DNA from 2 places in the Streptomyces sp. NPDC021622 genome. Region 2 is predicted to be linked to the other one. Evidence: riboswitches for the same ligand, from Rfam matches in the RefSeq annotation. Region 2 holds a riboswitch; the other holds the start of a gene.
What was found. Region 2 has a riboswitch for S-adenosylmethionine ahead of AB0G47_RS02165 (aminotransferase class V-fold PLP-dependent enzyme). Riboswitches for the same ligand answer to the same signal wherever they lie in the genome.
Positions count from the first base shown of each region.

Region 1 (3,396 bases), on a different contig from region 2:
AAGTAGTCGACCGGCGCCCACGGCGTGTGCGAGAAGTGGCCGATGCGCAGGTCGGGGCGGAGTTCGCGGAGCATCCCGGGCACGAGCGACAAGTGATAGTCCTGGACGAGGACCGCGGCGCCGGACCCGGCACTCTGCGCGAGTGCCTCCGCGAAAGCCCGGTTGTACGTCTCGTACGAGGCCCACTGCGCCCGGAACTCCGGGCCGAACGCCGGTTCCAGCGGGGTCTGGTAGAGCATGTGGTGGACGAACCAAAGGACCGAGTTCGCGATCCCGTTGTACGCGTCGGCGTGCACGCCCTCGTGCGACCCGGCGTCGATGTCGAGCATCCGTACGCCCGGCTCGGCCACCCCGCGCCGCACGGCCTCCCGGTCGCCGTCACCCAGCGCCGCGCAGACCCACAGGGCGTCCGCCTCGTCCCCGATCGCGCTGAGCCCGGAGACGAGTCCGCCGCCGCCCCGCTTGGCCGTCAGCTCCCCGTTCTCCTCCAGGGTGTACGTGACAGGGCCGCGGTTGGACGCGACGAGGACCTGGGCGGCCGGGGCCGCTGCCTGCTCGGAGACCATGTGCCGAAATCTAGCCCCTCCGGGGAACCCTCAAACGTACGGCCGGACCCCCGCGGGGGCGCGGCCGTATACGTTCCAGGAGCAAGCAGTCGCGTGCGGACCCGCGTGCCCAGTCGGGTACGGCTACGCCACGCGGCGTTCCGCGTACTCCGCGATGTCGGCCATCGGCGGCCGCTCCTCCGTGTCCACGGCGTGGGTGCGCGGCACGAACCCGTGCTCGCCCCGCTCGAACTGCGTGAGCTCGGGGCGTACGAGGTGTCCGCGGGCGAGCCGCAGCTGTGCCGTCCGGTAGATCGCCGCGGCCATCCGGCCCAGCGCCTGACCGTCCTGGTGACGGTGCTTGCGCACACCGACGTCGACCTGCGCGAGCGCGTCGAGGCCCACCGTGTGCAGCGCGTCGACAAGGAGGCCAAGCTCCACTCCGTAACCGACGGGGAACGGCAGCCGTTCGAGCAGCGACCTGCGCGCCGCGTACTCGCCGCCGAGCGGCTGGACGAAGCCGGCGAGCTGCGGCCAGTGCATGTTCAGCAGCGGGCGCGCCATCAGCTCGGTGACCCGGCCGCCCTGACCCGCGGCCTCGCCGAGCGGGCGGTCGTACATCGCCTTCACGAAGTCCACGTCGGGCTCGGTCAGGAGCGGGCCCACGATGCCCGAGACGAAGTCCGCCGAGAACTCCTTCAGGTCCGCGTCGACGAACGCGACGATGTCACCGCCGGTCACAAGGAGCGAACGCCACAGGACCTCGCCCTTGCCGGGCACGGCCGGGATGCGGGGGAGGATCTCGTCCCGGTGCACGACCCGCGCGCCCGCGGCGCGCGCGACCTCGGCCGTGCGGTCCTTCGAGCCCGAGTCGATCACCACGAGCTCGTCGACGAGCGGGGCCTTCTCGACCAGCTCACGGCGGATCTCCGCGACGATCTCGCCGACCGTCTCCTCCTCGTCGAGCGCGGGCAGCACGACACTCACCGACGTGCCGGACACCTTCTTCGCTGCGGTGAGCCGGTCCAGCGGCCGGTCGGCGACGGACCAGGAACGCCTGCTCAGCCAGCGCTCGGCCTCTTCCAGCAAGGTCAGGGTCCTTTCTGTGTGATCCATCTCGCGGTTCGGACGACTATCTCAAGCGTCCAGGCCTTCGGTTACAGTCTTGAACAACGCGGATGACCATCGCATGTCGGGGGTCATCGCGTAACAAATGCACCGGGACCGCGAGCCCGGCGCCATAGCGCTCATCCAGAGGGGCAGAGGGATACGGCCCGTTGAAGCCCCGGCAACCCTCCCGCCGACCGACGAGGTCACGGTGGGGAAGGTGCCAATTCCGTCTCGCGGCGAGATGCGCCGCGGGGAAGATGAGGAGAAAGGGCCTCGCCTCCATGGCTGCGCAGACTGTCGCAACGAACGACACCACCACCGCTACGAACTCCGTAGACCTCGGCCCCGCTTCGGGCCTCTCCTGCCGCGAGTGCGGCGAGCTCTACGCGCTCGGCCCCATCTTCGCCTGTCAGGCCTGTTTCGGCCCGCTCGAAGTGGCCTACGACCTGCCGACCGGTGACCCCGAGGCGCTCCGCAAGCAGATCGAGTCCGGCCCCGCCAACATCTGGCGCTACGCTCCGCTGCTCCCCGTCCCCGCCGACGTGGCCGACAAGCCGAACCTGAACCCCGGCTGGACCCAGCTCGTCAAGGCCGACAACCTCGCCCGTGAACTCGGCGTCGAGCAGGGCAAGTTGTTCGTCAAGGACGACTCCGGCAACCCGACGCACTCCTTCAAGGACCGTGTCGTGGCGCAGGCGCTCGAGGCTGCGCGCGCCTTCGGGTTCACGACTCTTTCGTGCTCTTCGACGGGCAACCTCGCCGGTGCCGTCGGCGCCGCCGCCGCCCGCGCCGGCTTCCGCTCCTGCGTGTTCATCCCGCACGACCTGGAGCAGGGCAAGGTCGTCATGGCCGCGGTGTACGGCGGCGAGCTCGTCGGCATCGAGGGCAACTACGACGACGTGAACCGCTTCTGCTCCGAGCTCATCGGCGACCCGCTGGGCGAGGGCTGGGGCTTCGTCAACGTCAACCTGCGGCCGTACTACGGCGAGGGCTCCAAGACCCTCGCGTACGAGATCTGTGAGCAGCTGGGGTGGGTCCTTCCTGACCAGCTGGTCATCCCGATCGCTTCGGGCTCGCAGCTCACGAAGATCGACAAGGGTCTGAAGGAGCTGATCCGGCTTGGCCTCGTTGAGGACAAGCCGTACAAGATCTTCGGGGCGCAGGCGGAGGGGTGCTCGCCGGTGTCGGCCGCCTTCAAGGCGGGGCACGACGTCGTACGTCCCCAGAAGCCGAACACCATCGCCAAGTCGCTGGCCATCGGCAACCCGGCCGACGGGCCGTACGTCCTCGACATCGCGCGGCGTACGGGGGGTGCGGTGGAGGACGTGAACGACGAGCAGGTCGTCGATGCGATCAAGCTTCTCGCTCGCACGGAAGGGATCTTCGCGGAGACCGCCGGTGGTGTGACGGTGGGCGTTGCCAAGAAGCTGATCGAGGCCGGTCTCATCGACCCGTCCCTCACCACCGTTGTGCTCAACACCGGGGACGGCCTGAAGACCCTGGACGCCGTTGCTGAGACGTCCCAGGCCACCGCGACCATTCGGCCCAGCCTGGACGCGTTCCGCGAAGCGGGTCTTGCAGGCTGAGCTTGTCCGCTTGTCTGCGGGGCCGTCGTGGCTGGTCGCGCAGTTCCCCGCGCCCCTTTCAGGGGCGCTCCCTCCCCGTAACTCTGAGGTGAACCCCATGAGCGTCAACGTCCGCATCCCCACCATTCTTCGCACCTACACCGGCGGTCAGGCCG
Region 1 is NZ_JBFACK010000017.1:144,492-147,887, forward strand. It holds gene AB0G47_RS30400 (trehalose-6-phosphate synthase) at 1-566, opposite strand, end outside; gene AB0G47_RS30405 (glucosyl-3-phosphoglycerate synthase) at 690-1,634, opposite strand; SAM riboswitch class I at 1,790-1,919, shown strand; gene thrC (threonine synthase) at 1,937-3,241, shown strand; gene AB0G47_RS30415 (MoaD/ThiS family protein) at 3,339-3,396, shown strand, end outside.
Region 1: it holds a riboswitch for S-adenosylmethionine, as region 2 does, so the genes downstream of both, thrC (threonine synthase) here and AB0G47_RS02165 (aminotransferase class V-fold PLP-dependent enzyme) in region 2, are expected to answer to the same signal.

Region 2 (3,396 bases):
GGTCCTGGTCGCGATCGCGGTCTACCCGTTCATCGAGTCCTGGGTCACCGGCGACAAGCGCGAGCACCACATCCTGGACCGCCCGCGCAACGCCCCGACCCGTACGGCCTTCGGTGTCGCATGGATGTCCTGGTACTTCGTGCTGCTCATCGGCGGCGGAAACGACCTGTGGGCCACGCACTTCCATCTGTCGATCAACTCGATCACCTGGTTCGTGCGGATCGCCTTCTTCGTCTTCCCGGTGCTGGCGTTCATCATCACCAAGCGGATCTGCCTGGGTCTGCAGCGGCGCGACAAGGACAAGGTGCTGCACGGACGCGAGTCCGGCATCATCAAGCGCCTGCCGCACGGTGAGTTCATCGAGGTCCACGAGCCGCTCAACCAGGAGCAGCTGCACACGCTCACCGCGCACCATCAGTACGAGCCGATCGAGATCGGCCCGACGGTCGACGAGAACGGTGTCGAGCGCAAGGTGTCCGGTTCGCAGAAGCTCCGGGCCAAGCTCTCGAAGGGCTACTACGGGGAAGAGAGCCAGATCCCCAAGCCCACCGTCGAGGAGTACAAGGAGATCACGAGCGGCCACGGCCACCACTGATCCCTGAGCTCACAGAGCTCTGACCACAAGGTCGCCACGGCAAGAGCCCCGTCCATTGCGCGGACGGGGCTCTTTGCCGTCCCCGGACCTGGATAGGGTGTCCTTGGCCCATTTATACGAACTCAGGAGCGGCAGATGAGCGCTGTGACCCCCGCAGGAGGCAATACCGCGGCGGGCCGTTCCTGGCCCGACGTACTGAACGGTCTGCTCGACGGGCGCGACCAGAGCGCCGACGACACCGCCTGGGCCATGGACCGCATCATGCGCGGCGAGGCCACCGACGCGCAGATCGCCGGTTTCGTGGTGGCGCTGCGGGCCAAGGGCGAGACGGTCGAGGAGATCTCCGGTCTCGTACGCGCCATGTATGAGCACGCCAATGTGATCAAGGTGCCCGGCGAGACCGTCGACATCGTCGGCACCGGCGGCGACGGCGCCAAGACCGTCAACATCTCCACGATGTCCGCGATCGTCATCGCCGGCGCGGGCGCGAAGGTCGTCAAGCACGGCAACCGCGCCGCGTCGTCGGCAAGCGGTGCCTCCGATGTGCTCGAGAAGCTCGGCGTGAACCTGGAGCTCACGCCGCAGCGGGTCGTCGAGGTCGTGGAGGAGGCGGGCATCACCTTCTGCTTCGCGGTGAAGTTCCACCCGGCGCTGCGGTACGCGGGCGCCGCGCGCGGCCAGCTGGGCATCCGGACCGTGTTCAACCTGCTCGGTCCGCTCACCAACCCGGCCAGGGTGCGGGCCCAGGCGGTCGGTGTCGCCGACCCGCGGATGGCGCCCGTGGTGGCCGGGGTCTTCGCCGAGCGCGGGCATTCCTCGCTCGTCTTCCGCGGCGACGACGGGCTCGACGAGCTGACGACGACGTCGACCTCCCGGGTCTGGGTGGTGCGTGACGGCGCCGTGCGCGAGGAGGCCTTCGACCCGCGCGACGTCGGGATCGACCTGGTGCCCATCGAGGCGCTGCGGGGCGCCGACGCCTCGTACAACGCGGAGGTCGCGCGGCGGCTGCTCGACGGGGAGACCGGGCCGGTGCGGGACGCGGTGCTGCTCAACTCGGCGGCGGCGCTCGTGGCCCTCTCGCCGGGCGAGGGGAGCCTCGTGGAGCAGATCCGGGCCGGCATGGTGCGGGCGGCCGAGTCCATCGACTCCGGGGCCGCGAAGAAGGCCCTGGAGCGCTGGGTGGCGGCCAGCAACCGCTGACGCGGGCCCCGAGTGTGACGCAAGGCGCAGTCCGGATTCTGGACTGCGCCTTGCGCGTCGAAGATCATGTGGCAAGATGCTCAACAGGTCATGAGTGACAGCGATTAGGCCCCGGCTTGCTGTCCGGCAACCCTCCGTCCGTGGCGGGGTGCCCCGGGTGAAGACCAGGCCGTACGCAGCAAGGCGTATGGCAAGCGCGGACCCCTGCGCACTCGATGAGTGTCGCATCCCTGGGGTCCTGGTCCTCAAGGGAGCAGTCTCGTGAGCAAGCGAATGCGATAGGGCTTTCCGGCCCCTTTTCCGCACCCCCTTTTCTCTTCATCACTGCACCGCCCTGCGTGTCGCACGGGCGTCGCTGCAGTGAACTCGCCTGCCTTCCCACGGGAGTTCGCCATGTCTGTTTCCGCCGTCGCCGCCGACTCGTCCGTCTGTGCCCCCCTCTCCGTCCTCGGCCGGGACGTCACCGTGCCGCTCGTCACCGGTGGCGAGGTGACCTACGCCGCGCTCGACTACGCGGCGAGCGCGCCCGCGCTGCAGCGGGTGTGGGACGACGTGGCCGCGTACGCGCCGTACTACGGCAGCGTGCACCGCGGGGCCGGGTATCTGTCGCAGCTCTCCACCGACCTGTTCGAGAACAGCCGGGTCACCGTCGCCGAGTTCCTCGACTGCCGCGAGGGCGACCAGGTCGTCTTCACGCGGTCGACCACCGACTCGCTCAATCTGCTCGCCGCCGCGCTGCCCGCCGACTGCCAGGTCTTCGTCTTCGAGACCGAGCACCACGCCTCGCTGCTGCCCTGGCGCGACGCCCGCGTGACGTACCTGAACGCCCCGCGCACCGCTGACCAGGCCGTCGCCACCCTGGAGCGCGCCCTCGCCGACCGCGAACCCTACGGGCCCGCCCTGGTCTGCGTGACCGGCGCGTCCAACGTCACCGGTGAGCTGTGGCCGGTGAAGGAACTCGCCGCCGCCGCCCACGCGCACGGCGCCCGTATCGTCCTGGACGCCGCGCAGCTCGCGCCCCATCACCCCGTCTCCGTACGCGAGTTGGACGTCGACTGGGTCGCCTTCTCCGGTCACAAGCTGTACGCGCCCTTCGGCTCGGGCGTCCTCGCGGGCCGCTCCGACTGGCTGCAGCAGGCCGAGCCCTACCTCGCCGGCGGCGGCGCATCGCGGAAGGTCGCCCGGCGCACGGACGGCGGCGTGGACGTCGAGTGGCACGACACCGCAGCGCGGCACGAGGCCGGTTCGCCGAACGTCATCGGCGTGTACTCCATCGCCGCCGCCTGCAAGGCGCTGACCGAGGCGGGCTTCGACGAGCTCGTCGCCCGCGAGAACCACCTCATCGCCAAGGTCCGCGAGGGCCTCGCCGAGGTGCCCGCGGTGAAGGTGCTCTCGCTCTTCGGCGACGACGCCCCGCGCGTCGGCGTCATCTCCTTCGTCGTCGAGGGCTGGAACAGCTCGCACTTCGCCGCGGCGCTCTCCGCCGAGTACGGCATCGGCGTACGCGACGGTCTCTTCTGTGCCCACCCGCTGGTGCGCACCCTGCTCGGCAGCGACCCGCAGACCCAGGGCGAGTGCGGTGCCCCCGAGGCCGCGCCCGG
Region 2 is NZ_JBFACK010000001.1:478,018-481,413, forward strand. It holds gene AB0G47_RS02155 (cytochrome bc complex cytochrome b subunit) at 1-595, shown strand, start outside; gene trpD (anthranilate phosphoribosyltransferase) at 731-1,795, shown strand; SAM riboswitch class IV at 1,882-1,998, shown strand; gene AB0G47_RS02165 (aminotransferase class V-fold PLP-dependent enzyme) at 2,189-3,396, shown strand, end outside.